Regions from separate parts of the Roseococcus sp. YIM B11640 genome, predicted to be linked through region 2. Evidence: riboswitches for the same ligand, from Rfam matches in the RefSeq annotation. Region 2 holds a riboswitch; each other region holds the start of a gene.
What was found. Region 2 has a riboswitch for thiamine pyrophosphate ahead of thiC (phosphomethylpyrimidine synthase ThiC). Riboswitches for the same ligand answer to the same signal wherever they lie in the genome.
Positions count from the first base shown of each region.

Region 1: linked by a shared signal. The riboswitch ahead of WJM96_RS02020 (ABC transporter substrate-binding protein) and the one ahead of thiC (phosphomethylpyrimidine synthase ThiC) in region 2 are both predicted to bind thiamine pyrophosphate.
Region 3: linked by a shared signal. The riboswitch ahead of thiS (sulfur carrier protein ThiS) and the one ahead of thiC (phosphomethylpyrimidine synthase ThiC) in region 2 are both predicted to bind thiamine pyrophosphate.

Region 1 covers NZ_JBBJOZ010000001.1:397,514-401,796, reverse strand. The annotation lists gene WJM96_RS02030 (TRAP transporter large permease) at 1-1,275, opposite strand, end outside; gene WJM96_RS02025 (TRAP transporter small permease) at 1,272-1,802, opposite strand; TPP riboswitch at 1,962-2,073, shown strand; gene WJM96_RS02020 (ABC transporter substrate-binding protein) at 2,126-3,697, shown strand; gene WJM96_RS02015 (phasin family protein) at 3,842-4,264, opposite strand.
Region 2 covers NZ_JBBJOZ010000002.1:412,725-417,007, forward strand. The annotation lists gene WJM96_RS09420 (amidohydrolase family protein) at 1-150, shown strand, start outside; gene WJM96_RS09425 (hypothetical protein) at 155-361, shown strand; gene thiC (phosphomethylpyrimidine synthase ThiC) at 367-2,181, opposite strand; TPP riboswitch at 2,228-2,338, opposite strand; gene WJM96_RS09435 (GntR family transcriptional regulator) at 2,380-3,177, opposite strand; gene putA (bifunctional proline dehydrogenase/L-glutamate gamma-semialdehyde dehydrogenase PutA) at 3,192-4,283, opposite strand, start outside.
Region 3 covers NZ_JBBJOZ010000005.1:203,991-208,273, reverse strand. The annotation lists gene accC (acetyl-CoA carboxylase biotin carboxylase subunit) at 1-227, opposite strand, end outside; gene WJM96_RS19590 (hypothetical protein) at 231-449, opposite strand; gene accB (acetyl-CoA carboxylase biotin carboxyl carrier protein) at 455-940, opposite strand; gene aroQ (type II 3-dehydroquinate dehydratase) at 937-1,392, opposite strand; gene WJM96_RS19575 (hypothetical protein) at 1,516-1,917, opposite strand; TPP riboswitch at 2,055-2,166, shown strand; gene thiS (sulfur carrier protein ThiS) at 2,210-2,440, shown strand; gene WJM96_RS19565 (thiazole synthase) at 2,443-3,246, shown strand; gene WJM96_RS19560 (lipocalin-like domain-containing protein) at 3,243-3,695, opposite strand; gene WJM96_RS19555 (SDR family oxidoreductase) at 3,785-4,283, shown strand, end outside.

The sequences.
Region 1 (4,283 bases), on a different contig from region 2:
ATACCACTTGGTCGGGAGCCACATCACCAGCTCCGGCACGTAGGTGCAGAGGAACAGCACCCCCAGCAGCGGAATCATGAAGGGCAGCACGCCCTTCGCCGCATCCTCGAAGCTGATATTCGCCACCTTCGCCAGGATGAAGAGCACGATCCCCACCGGTGGCGTCAGCAGCCCGATGCACAGGTTGAGCACCATGATCAGCCCGAAATGCACCGGGTCCACGCCGATATGCTCCATCACCGGCAGCATGATCGGCGTCAGGATCAGGATGGCCGGCAGCGGTTCGATGGCGAGGCCGACGAGCAGGAGGAAGATGTTGGCGATGAGCAGGATCGCCCATTTCTGCTCGGTGATCGCCAGTACCCATCCCACCACCTGCTCGGAGACGCGGGTCGTCGTCAGCAGCCAGCCGAAGATTTCCGACGCCGCGACGATGAGCAGGATGGTCGCCGTCACCTCCACCGCCTCGAAGCTCACCTTCGCCAGGGCCTTCAGCCCCAGCGTGCGGTAGACGAGGCAGCCGAGCAGCAGCGCGTAGGCCACGGCGCAGATCGCTCCCTCGGTCGGCGTGAAGGCGCCCGCGCGCATGCCGCCGATGATGATGACGGGCGTCAGCAGCGGCAGCATGCCGCGCGCCAGGGTGCGCCCCAGCTCGTAGATGCGGAACTTCGCATCCGCGCCGTAACCGTAGCGATGGGCGTACCACCACACCATCACCATCAGGCAGGCCGCCGTGATCAGCCCCGGGATGATCCCCGCCGCGAAGAGCTGCCCGATGCTCGCATTGGCCGAGACGCCATAGACCACCAGCGGCAGCGAGGGCGGCAGCAGCGGCCCGAGCATGGAGCTCGCGGCCGTGATGCCGACGGCGAATTTCGGGTCGTATCCATGCGCGCGCATGGCCCGCACCTCGATGGTGCCGAGGCCCGCCGCGTCGCCCACCGCGGTCCCGCTCATGCCCGCGAAGACCACGCTGCCCACCACGTTCACCTGGCCGAGCCCGCCGCGCATCCAGCCCACGGCGGCCACCGCGAAATCGTAGATGCGCTCGGTGATGCCGCCGGTGTTCATCAGCATCCCGGCCATCACGAAGAAGGGCACGCAGAGCAGCGGGAAGCTGTCCACGCCGCCCACCATGCGATGCACGATGGCCACCATCGGCACCGAGCCGTCGATCACCGCGAAGAGGATGGAGGCACCCGCCAGCGCGATCGCGACCGGCAGGCCCAGGGTCAGCAGGCCGAAGAAGCCGAGAAGGAGGATCGCCGCGGTCATGCCAGCACATCCTGCGCGCTGGGCGCGTCGCCATGGCGCCAGCGGCGTTGGATCCACCATGCCTCCCGCAGGGCCATGGCCACGAAGCCGGCTGCAACCGGCCAGTAGACCCAGGCCAGAGTGTGGTCGAGGCTGTCCATCGGCATGGTGCCCATCAGCCCCGCGAGCTCGATGCCCGCCCAGGCACCGAAGCTCCAGAAGGCCAGCCGCAGCGTGTCCTGGATGGCCCAGAGCACCTTGCGGGGGCCGAGCGGCAGCGCGAGCTCCAGCGTCTCCACGCGGATATGCGTGCCGCGCCGCACCGCGCCGGCCGAGCCGATGAAGGTCAGCACGATCAGCAAGTAGCGCGCGACCTCCTCGGTCCAGGTCACGCTGTCGTTCAGCGCGTAGCGCGTGAAGAACTGGGTGAAGACCAGGATGCCGAGGATCCAGAGCAGGACGAGGCCCGCCCAGTCCTCGGGCCCGTATCGCCGGATGTCGAAACTGCGCAGATCATCCGCGTAGCCGCCCTCCTGGGCTCCGGCCACGCCCTCGAACGGCTTGTCCAAAACGTCCCCCTGAATCTTGACGATTCTCGTTGGGCCGCACTTTGGACGGCGGGCCGGGGAAGAGGCGAGTAAATCCTGATCCATTCGCCATGAATTCTTCATGGGCTTGCCAGGAACCCACGCCCGGCGCATGCATCCACCGTCACCTGGGTGAGCGCCTGTCGCGGGCGCTGAGAGGCGGGATGCATCCCGCGAGCCCTGGAACCTGATCCGGTTCGGACCGGCGAAGGGAGCGGTGCGCCTCGCGGGATATCCCCCCGCGCCATCCCTCCCGTGCCCCCCGCGCCGCATGGAGAGCTTGGATGGACCGGCGTTCGCTGCTGATCTCACCCGCCGCCCTGCTCGCGGCGCCCGCATTGGCCCAAGGCAGCGCCCGTGCGCGTACCTTGCGCTTCATGCCGCAGGCCGCGCTCGCGACGCTGGACCCGATCTTCAACCCGACGACCATCGTCACGACGCATGGCTTCTGCGTCTTCGACACGCTCTACGGCTGCGACCGGGCCCTGCGCCCGCACCCGCAGATGGCCGAAGGCCACGAGGTCTCGGCCGATGCGCTCACCTGGCGCATTCGCCTGCGCGACGGCCTGCGCTTCCATGACGGGGAGCCGGTGCGCGCGCAGGACTGCGTCGCCTCCATCCGGCGCTGGGCGGTGCGCGACGGCTTCGGGCAGGTGCTCATGCAGGCGGTGGCCGAGCTCGTGGCCGAGGACGACCGGACCATCCGCTTCCGGCTGAACCGCCCCTTCCCCGCGCTGCTGGACGCGCTGGCCAAGCCCGGCTCCTCGCCCTGCTTCATGATGCCGGAGCGGCTGGCGAGCCAGCCCGCCGACCGCCCCATCACCGAGGCCGTGGGCAGCGGTCCCTGGAAGTTCCTGCCCGGCGAGTTCGTGCAGGGCGCCCGCGCCGCCTATGTGCGGAACGAGGCCTATGTGCCGCGCGCCGAGCGGGCCGAGGCCGCCGCGGGCGGCAAGCGCGTGCATTTCGACCGGCTGGAGCTGATCTGGATTCCCGATGGCGGCACGGCCGCCGCGGCGCTCCGCACGGGCGAGATCGACTGGATCGAGTACCCGCTACCCGACCTCGTGCCCGTGCTGGAGCGCGACCGCCACACCAAGACGCAGGTCTACGACCCCAACGGCTTCCTGGGCTTCCTGCGCTTCAACCACCTCTACCCGCCCTTCAACGACGTGCGCGTCCGCCGCGCCATCCGCGACGTGATCGAGCAGGCGGATTTCATGCAGGCGGTGGCGCTGCCGGGCGACTGGCAGGAATGCCACGCCATGTTCCCCTGCGGCCTGCCCGGCGTGGTCGAGAGCACGCCCGCGCCCCGCGGAGAGGCCGCCATGGCCCGCGCCCGCGCCGCGCTCGCGGAGGCCGGCTACAAGGGCGAGCCCATCATCCACATCAATCCGAGCGACTTTCCTGCCGTGACGCAGCAGGGCCGCCTGACGGTGGATCTGATGCGGCGGCTCGGCCTCAACATCCAGCCGGTCGAGAGCGACTGGGCCACCATCATCGCCCGCCGCGCCAACCGCGCGCCGCCCGCGCAGGGCGGCTGGCACCTGCACAACACCAACGGCCCCGCCGCCACCATCGCCAATCCGGCGGTGAGCTGGCCGACGCGCATGCACGGCAGCGCCGCGTGGCCCGGCTGGCCCGAGGATGCGGCAGTGGAAGCCGAAGTGGCGGCCTGGATCGGCGCCGCCGATACGGGCGCGCAGGAGGCCGCGATGCGTCGCCTCCAGGCCCTGCTGTGGGAGGCCGTGCCCATCGCGCCCACGGGCCTGTTCCGCCTCAGGACCGCCTTCCGGGCGGACATCACGGATGTCCTGCAGGCGCCAAATCCGATGCTGTGGAACCTGCGACGGGTTTAGCGAGCCGCCACGGCGCGAGGCTTGCCTCGGGCCGGGAGCGCAAGGCGCGACCGCGCCCAGACCATCAGATCAACCAACGCACCTGACGCGGCGCGGAGCCAAGCGCGCTGCGCGCGCGCCCGGCGTTTGAGGGCACAGAAATCTTCAGCCCTTCGCCATCAGCGCCTTCACCTCTTCCATCGCCTCGGCGAAGCGGCGGTTGAGAATGCCCACGGCCTCGCCATTGGATTTCTGGATGATCTCCGACAGCTCATGCATGTTCGCGATGGCATGCTCATAGGCGGCCTTCAGCAGCTCGGCCTGCCGGGCGGCCTTGTCGGTGGGCGAGCCTTCGGCGCTGGCCAGGCTCTGCACCGCCTGCGTCATCTCGCTCAGCGACTGCTGCACGATCTCCATGTTCCGCCGGGCCACGGCCTGGGCCCCCTCCATGGCGAGCTTGTTCGCCGTGGTCAGGGCCTCGATGTTGCGCTTCTGGGAATCCGCCAGCGCCTGGAAGTCCGGCATGTTCGGCATCTTCAGCGAGCCGAAGAGCTTCATGAATTCCTCGGGATTGAAGCTGCTGGACATGATGACCTCCTCGGAAGGG
Region 2 (4,283 bases):
GAGGAGACGATGGCCGGCACGGTCAGGGGCCTGCAGGGGCTCGGACTTTCGCCGGAGGTTCTGGCCGGGATCGAGCGCGACAATGCGCTCCGCCTGATGCCGGGGTTGCGCGCGGCCACGAAAGGGCCAGATTCAGCGGCAAAGGAGTGACCCTATGATCCTCAAGCTGCTCCGTGCCCGGAAGAAGCTCGCCAAGGCCGCGATCGGCGGAGCCTTCGCCGCGGGCGCGCTGGCCGGCGGCACGGCCGCGGCCGTAGCCGTGACGGGCGTGGCCGTCACGGGTGTCGCCGGCGTGGCCGGCGTCTGCGCGCTTCGCAGCGCGCGCCGGAAGCGGGAAGCCGCGCCTCCCGCCTCCGCGTAGAACCCTCAGTCCCCTGCCGCCACGGGCGGCAGGTAGATGGCGCCGCCATTGCCGCGGAAATTCGCGCTCATCTCATCCATGCCCTTCTGGGCGGCGTCGCGAATTTCCTGCGTGATCTTCATCGAGCAGAATTTCGGCCCGCACATCGAGCAGAAATGCGCGAGCTTCGCGCCCTCGGCCGGCAGGGTCTGGTCGTGGAACTTCTCCGCCGTCTCCGGGTCCAGCCCCAGGTTGAACTGATCCCGCCAGCGGAATTCGAAGCGCGCGCGGGACAGAGCGTCGTCGCGCATCTGCGCCGCCGGGTGCCCCTTCGCGAGATCGGCCGCATGGGCCGCGATCTTGTAGGTGATGACGCCGGTCTTCACGTCGTCGCGGTCCGGCAGGCCAAGATGCTCCTTCGGCGTCACGTAGCAAAGCATGGCGCAGCCGTACCAGCCGATCATGGCCGCGCCGATGCCCGAGGTGATGTGGTCGTAACCCGGCGCGATATCCGTGGTGAGTGGCCCGAGCGTGTAGAAAGGTGCCTCGCCGCACTCCTCCAGCTGCTTCTCCATGTTGATCTTGATCTTGTGCATCGGCACATGGCCGGGGCCCTCGATCATGACCTGCACGTCCTGCTCCCAGGCCACCTTCGTCAGCTCGCCCAGCGTTTCCAGCTCGGCGAATTGCGCACGGTCATTGGCGTCCGCGATGCTTCCCGGACGCAGCCCGTCGCCCAGCGAGAAAGACACGTCATAGGCGCGCATGATCTCGCAGATCTCGCCGAACCTCTCGTAGAGGAAGCTCTCCTTGTGATGGGCGAGGCACCACTTCGCCATGATCGAGCCGCCGCGCGAGACGATGCCCGTCACGCGCTCCGCCGTCAGCGGCACATAGGCCAGGCGCACGCCGGCATGGATGGTGAAGTAGTCCACCCCCTGCTCGGCCTGCTCGATCAGCGTGTCGCGGAAGATGTCCCAGGTCAGCTCCTCGGCCTTGCCGCCGACCTTCTCCAGCGCCTGGTAGATCGGCACCGTCCCGATCGGCACCGGCGAATTGCGCAGGATCCATTCGCGGGTCGTATGGATGTTCCGGCCCGTGCTGAGGTCCATCACATTGTCGGCACCCCAGCGGATGGCCCAGACCAGCTTGTCCACCTCCTCGGCGACGCTCGACGACACCGCGGAATTGCCGATGTTCGCGTTGATCTTCACGAGGAAATTGCGGCCGATGATCATCGGCTCGCTCTCGGGGTGGTTGATGTTGCTCGGGATGATGGCGCGGCCGCGCGCCACCTCGCTACGCACGAATTCCGGCGTCACATGGTCGGGGATCGAGGCGCCGAAATCCTCGCCGTCCCGCTTCAGGCCAAGCGCCGCCGCGCGGCCCATGTTCTCGCGGATCGCGATGTATTCCATCTCCGGCGTGATGATGCCCGCCCGCGCATAGGCGAGCTGGGTCACGGCCTTGCCCGGCTTGGCGCGCAGCGGCAGGCGGCCCTGGCGGTCGAAGAGCGGCACGCGGCGCTCCTCGCCCGCCTTCAGCCCGTCATCCTCGGGCTTCTGCGCGCGGCCCTCGATATGCTCGACATCGCCGCGCGCCATGATCCACTCGTGGCGATGGGGCACGAGGCCGCGGCGTATGTCGGTCGCGACGCGCGTGTCCGTATAGGGGCCGGACGTGTCGTAGACCCGCAGCGGCGGCTCGCCCCCGGAGACCTCGATCTCGCGCATCGCGACACGGATCTGTGGGTGGAGCTGCCCCGCGACATGCAGCTTGCGCGAGGCCGGCAACGGACCCGTGGTGACGGCGGGGCTTTCGGGCGGCAGATGGTCGGGCATTCTCGGATTCCCTTCTTCAACAACACACGAAGGGAGTGGTGGCGCGACTCGCCGTAATGCCCATCCCTTCGCCGGCATGACCCGGATCAGGTTCGAAGGGTGACCGCGTCGCTCGCGGAATCTCAGCCCTGCAGAAAGGGCTCCCCTTGGATGGACGATATGCTGCGCCCGCCGGGCGGGGGTGTCAAACTCCGTCGGTCAGCTCCGCTTGAGCTCGACCGTGTAGACCGCGCTGTCCGTGCGGTAGTAGGAGCGCGCGGCCTGCAGCACCCGGCCGTCGCGCAGCGTCGCGACGCGCGTGATGACCAGGACCGGCTCTCCCGCCTTGATGCCCAGCAGGCGCGCGATCTCGGCCGGCGCGCGGGCGGCGCTCATCTCCTGACGAATGGAGGAGGCGCGCTCGCCCGTCAGGCTCTCCACCATCTCCAGCAGGATACGCTTGCGCTGCAGCAGCGGATCGAGCGGCTGCCGGCAGAGCAAGGCCGCGACGCCAGGCGGATACAGCGCATCGGTGAGCATGAAGGGAACGCCATCCTGCTCCCGCGTGATGCGCAGGCGCAGGGCGCTGTCGCCACGCCGCGCGCCGAGGCTCGCCATGGCCCATTCCGGCACGGCCGCGGGCTCGCTCAGGCGGAGGCGCACGCCGGTGAGCCGCGTCAGCGCCTCGATCTCCTCCATGCTGCCGATACCCCATTCCGGGGCGGGCGGGTGCGGCTCCCGCACGAAGGTTCCTCGGCCCTGGCGACGCTCGATCAGCCCGCGCTGGTGAAGCTCCCGCAGCGCGCCGCGCACCGTGATCATGCTGACCGCAAAATGCTGGGTCAGCTGTTCCTCGGTCGGCAGTTGCGCGCCCTCGGCGAGGCCCAGCCGAAGGATGACCTTCTCCATCCGGTCAGCGAGGCGCTGATACAGCGGCCCCTTGCCCGCCGGCAGGCGCCCGAATCGCGATGCTGCGACGGGGCCGCGGCGCGACGGCGCCAGCGCCTGGACTCCCATACCCTTCTCCCCCCTCAGATCGTCATGGCCGGCGCCAGGACGCCATCGGCCATTTGATTGACCGAGAGACTCCGCTCTACCACCAGCCGGAGCAAACCGCGCACAGACAAATCGGTCACGACGGGAACCAGCGCACCCTGCCCGGCAAAGACCCGGCGCACCTGGCCGGCGTCGTGCGGAGGCGCGACCAGCGCTGCATCGCAGGGCGCGAGGCTCCAATCGGGAAACAGCTCCATCCGGATGCCGTCTGGGAGCAAGGCGTTGATCCTCTCCGCCTCCGGCGATTCCTGGGCGATGGCGGAGTTGCCGGTGGCCAGCGCCGCTCCCAGGCCCAGGATGAGGCCGGGGACGGTGGCGGCCAAGTTCAGCACCTTGCCCCGGCCCCGGAACCTCAGGCTATTCGCCTCTCCGAGCGGCGCCGGTAGCGCCATGGTGAGCGCCAGCGGCGAGGCCTGGCGGAACTCCTGCAGCCGCGCAGCGATCACCAACCGGTCGCCCGTGCGCAGCAATCCCAGCGCGCCTGCGGCCGCCCAGGCGGCGTAGCGGTCGAATTCGGCGAAGCAGGCTTCGTCCCGGCTGCCGTGGAGCCGCGGCTCCGGCCCTTCCCGCAGAAGGCGATGGAGATAGAGCGGGCCCGCCGGCTTTGGCGCCATCCCGCCCAGCCCCTCGCCCCCCAGCGGGTGCATGCCCACGGAAAGCCCGGTCAGGCCCCGATTGATGAAAATACTCGCGGCGCGGGACCGGTTGGCCACCAATTCGACGGTCTCCGCCACGGCTGAATAAACGGCGAGGGATAGGCCCCCTCCCTCCGCGGCCAACTCGTCCAGAACGGCGCTGAGTTGGTCACGCTCATAGGTCAGGACATGCAGGGCCGGCCCGCCCGGCGCGGCGGCGATGCCCCGAAGGCTCCCGATCTGGAGCAGGACGGGCGCCACGAAGCTTCCGTGCAGACAATTCCCGCCGAGCGGAAGCTCCGCGCGGATGCGACTAGACCCCACATGGGCGCGGAAGGTCACCTCCGCGGCAATGTCCATCACCGGGCCGATATCCGTCTCCAGCAGCGCCGGATCGCCGATGGTGAGTTCCGACATCGCATCCTCGAGCAT
Region 3 (4,283 bases), on a different contig from region 2:
TCTGCTCCCGTGATGGTGGCGGCGGAGAGGATGGCCGCGACGTTCAGGTAGCTCTCGCGGGCCGAGGGCGGGCCGATGCACACGCTTTCGTCGGCGAGGCGGACATGCATGGCGGACGCATCGGCGGTGCTGTGCACGGCGACGGTGCGAATGCCCATCTCCTGGCAGGCGCGATGCACCCGCAGCGCGATCTCGCCGCGATTGGCGATCAGGATCTTCTTGAACATGATTTATGCCCTCAGACGCCGGGCGGCCGCTCCGCGGCCTTGGCTTCGCCGCGCGGCAGCGGCACCGGGCCGGCAAGTGGGGTGGGCGGCGCCGGCTGGGGTCGCGGCCGGATACTCGTGGGGAAGCTCGATGTCGGGCAGGAGGTTGTCCGGCTGCTCGGCTTCCTCGGCCGGGCGGCCGAGCAGGCTCTGGGCCCAGAGGTTGGGGACGGCGTTCGCCATCCCGCCTACTCCACCAGGACCAGCGGCTCGCCGTATTCGACCGGGGTGCCGGACTCGATGAGGATCCGGGTCACCGTGCCGGCGCGCGGCGCCTTGATCTGGTTGAAGGTCTTCATCGCCTCGATCAGCAGCAGGGTCTGCCCCTGGCTGACCTTCGCGCCGAGCTGCACGAAGGGGGCGGCGCCGGGCTCCGGTGCCAGATAGGCCACGCCGACCATTGGAGAGGTCACGAGGCCCGGGTTCTTCAGGTCCAGCCCGCCGCCTTCGGCAGGAGCGGCGGCCGGAGGCGCGACGGCCACGGGCGCGGCCAGGACGGGCGCGGCCAGGACCGGCGCCGGGGCGGCGGCGGCCACCGCCGGCGCGGGCAGGATACGCGCCACGCGGATACGGGAATCCTTCTCCGAGAGCTCGATCTCGGTCAGGTCCGTCTCGCGCAGGATGTCGGCGAGCTTGCGGATCGCCTCCGGGTCGAACTGGATGCCGCTGGTCATTCGTCTTCGTCCTCGTTCGCGCCGATCAGCCCCGCCATGGCCTGGAGCGCGAGCGCGTAGCCCGCCACGCCCAGGCCGGCGATGACGCCGGTCGCGGCCTTGGAGACCAGGCTGTGATGCCGGAACTCCTCGCGCCGATGGATATTGGTGATGTGGACCTCGATCACCGGCAGCCCGGCCGCGAGCAGCGCGTCCAGGATGGCGACCGAGGTGGTGGTGTAGCCCGCGGGGTTGATCACGATGCCAGCCGCGCGGCCCCGGCACTCCTGGATCCAGGAGACCAGCTCGCCCTCGACGTTGGACTGCCGGAAATCGATGGCCAGCCCAAGCTCCTCCGCCGCCTCGGCGCAGAGGTTCTCCACATCGTCCAGCGTCGCGGTGCCGTATTTCTCCGGCTCGCGCGTGCCGAGCATGTTGAGGTTGGGGCCGTTGAGCACGGCGATCAGGTTCATGCCGATTCCCGGGGGGTGCGGTGTCGCGGAGGGGGCGGGCTAGCATGAGGGGCGCGGCAGGGGCAAGCGCGCCGGGCCCCGGGAGGGAGGCAGGAGGCAAGCAGGGTGCATCCGGGGTGCCGGTCAGTAGGGGCGGCAATCCTGCATCCGGACATAGGCCTTGGAACTGGTGCCCCGATAGATGAAGTCCACCGTGCGGTTGTTGATGTCGCTGTTCCGGCCCGTGCCCAGGCGGAAGCCCGTCGTGAAATTGGCGTTCATCACGAAGTTCTGGATGGGCGAGAGGTCCAGCGTCACGTTGGCGGGGAAGTTGCCCATCACGAAGGTCACCACGATCCGGCGGGCCTGCCGGTTCTGGACGTAGATGGTGTAGTTGTAGGTCCCGTCCGCGCGGGCACGTCCGCTTGTCATGATCGCATTGGCGCTCACCACGCCCTCGCAGGTGTCGGACTGGGCCCGCGCCAGGCCGCTGCCCGCGACGGTCAGCGCCAGGGCTGCCACGGCCGTTTTCTTGACCGCCCGCATCTTCTTTCTCCCGTTCCCGCAGCGAAACGCTGACGCAAGCGGATAGGCGGGACAACAAGTTCCGCTCGATGGCGACGACCCGCGCGGCCTATGGCCCGCAACCCGAGATTGACGCCCGGACCCCAGGGGCGCAGCATGCGGGTACCAAGGAGAGCCCTTGAAGCAGGGCTGAGATTCCGCGAAGGACGCGGTGAATCCTTAGAACCTGATCCGGGTCATGCCGGCGAAGGGATGGGAACAGGGCCACGGGCCGCACCCTTTCCTTCGAATCGATTGTGGGACGAAGCGAGAGATGCCCGATACCTCCATGCCGACCGCCCTGATGGCGCTGACGGTGAATGGCGAGCCCCGCGAGGTGCCGCCCGGTACCTCCGTCGCCACGCTGCTCGCCGGCATCGGCCTGGCCGAGCGCAAGGTGGCGGTGGAACGCAATCTCGAGATCGTCCCGCGCTCGCAATACGCCACGACGATGCTCTCCGCCGGCGACGCGATCGAGATCGTCCATTTCATCGGAGGGGGCTGACCATGCCCGATGACATCCGCACGCCCATCGAGGTCGACGATTCCTGGGAGGTGGCCGGGCGCCGCTTCCAGTCCCGCCTGATCGTCGGCACCGGCCGGTACAAGACGCTGGAGCAGACCGGCGAGAGCATCCGTGCCAGCGGCGCGGAGATCGTGACCGTCGCCGTCCGCCGCGTGAACCTCAGCGACGCCACGGCGCCCATGCTGCAGGATTTCGTCTCGCCGCAGGACTACACCTATTTGCCCAACACGGCCGGCTGCCACACGGCGCAGGAGGCCGTCCGAACCCTGCGCCTGGCGCGCGAGGCGGGGGGCTGGAACCTCGTGAAGCTGGAGGTGCTCGGCCCGCCGCCCTACCTCTACCCGGACATGGCCGGCACCTTCGAGGCGGCCGCCGCCCTGCTGGCCGACAATTTCGAGGTGATGGTCTATTGCGCCGACGACCCCGTTGCGGCGAAGCGGCTGGAGGAGATGGGCTGCGTCGCCATCATGCCGCTCGGCGCGCCCATCGGCTCGGGCATGGGGGTGGTGAACCCCTATATGATCCGCAGCATCAAGCAGAACGCGAAGGTGCCTGTGCTGGTGGATGCAGGCATCGGCACGGCCAGCGAGGCCGCCTTCGCCATGGAGCTCGGCTGCGACGCGGTGCTGCTGAACAGCGCCATCGCCCATGCCCAGGATCCCGTGAAGATGGCGGTCGCCATGAAGCATGCGGTCATCGCGGGCCGGCAGGCTTATCTCGCCGGTCGCATGCCGCGCGACTACCGCGCGGATGCGTCGAGCCCGATGAGCGGGCTTATCCGCTAGCTCGACGCGGCGAGCAGGGGAGGAACCTTCCGGAACTCCATCCGGTAGACGACCTCATCGCCCGTCTTCGGGTCTGTGCCGGGCGCGCCGCTGATGACGAGCTTGTCGCCTTCCAGCGTGAAGGGGCGGATCAGCTCGGTGACGCCCCAGGCCGGGTTCCAGCTGGCGTCGACCATGTGGATCACCCGGTCGCCCTCCAGCCGGTAGCGGGCCGAATAGGCGAGCATGGAGTCGAAGAGCGCCGCCTTCTCCCCCTCCGTGGGCGTCGCGCCCTTCAGCGGCGGGCGATGGCGGTTCAAGACCAGGGCCATCATCCGGCCATCCGCGTGGTAGGAGATGTAGCCGTTGGGGTCCGGGCCCATCGCGTCCGTGACCTCGCCCGTCCGGACGGCCTTCCGCGTCCAGGACAACATGCGCCAAGTCCCTATGAGCTCGTCTGCCGTCGCCATGTGTCCCTCCCTGGCCACCCGTCCGGCAGCCTAGCCGCCACGGCGGCGCCGCGGCAGGATCGCGGAGGTTCAATCTGGGAGGAAGATCGATGGATCTCGGAATCAAGGGGCGCCGCGCGATCGTCTGCGCCGGCTCGAAGGGGCTGGGCCGCGGCTGCGCCGCCGCGCTGGCCCGCGAAGGGGTGGAACTGGTCATCACCGCCCGGGGCGGCGAGGCGCTGGAAGCCACCGCGAAAGCCATCCGCGACGAGACGGGCATCAAGGTCGCGACGGTCCAGGGCGACATCACCACCGAGGCCGGGCGCGCCGCCGTCCTCGCCGCGCTGCCAGACCCGGACATCCTCATCACCAATGCCGGCGGCCCGCCGCAGGGCGAATTCTCGGGCTTCGAGCTGGACGACTGGCGCCGTGCGGTCGAGGCCAACATGCTGACGCCCATTGCCCTGATCAAAGCCGTGCTGCCCAAGATGATCGAGCGCAAATTCGGCCGGGTGCTGAACATCACCAGCTATTCGGTGAAGGCGCCCATCGCCCGGCTGGAGCTTTCCAACGGCGCGCGGGCGGGGCTGACGGGCGCCCTGGCCTCGC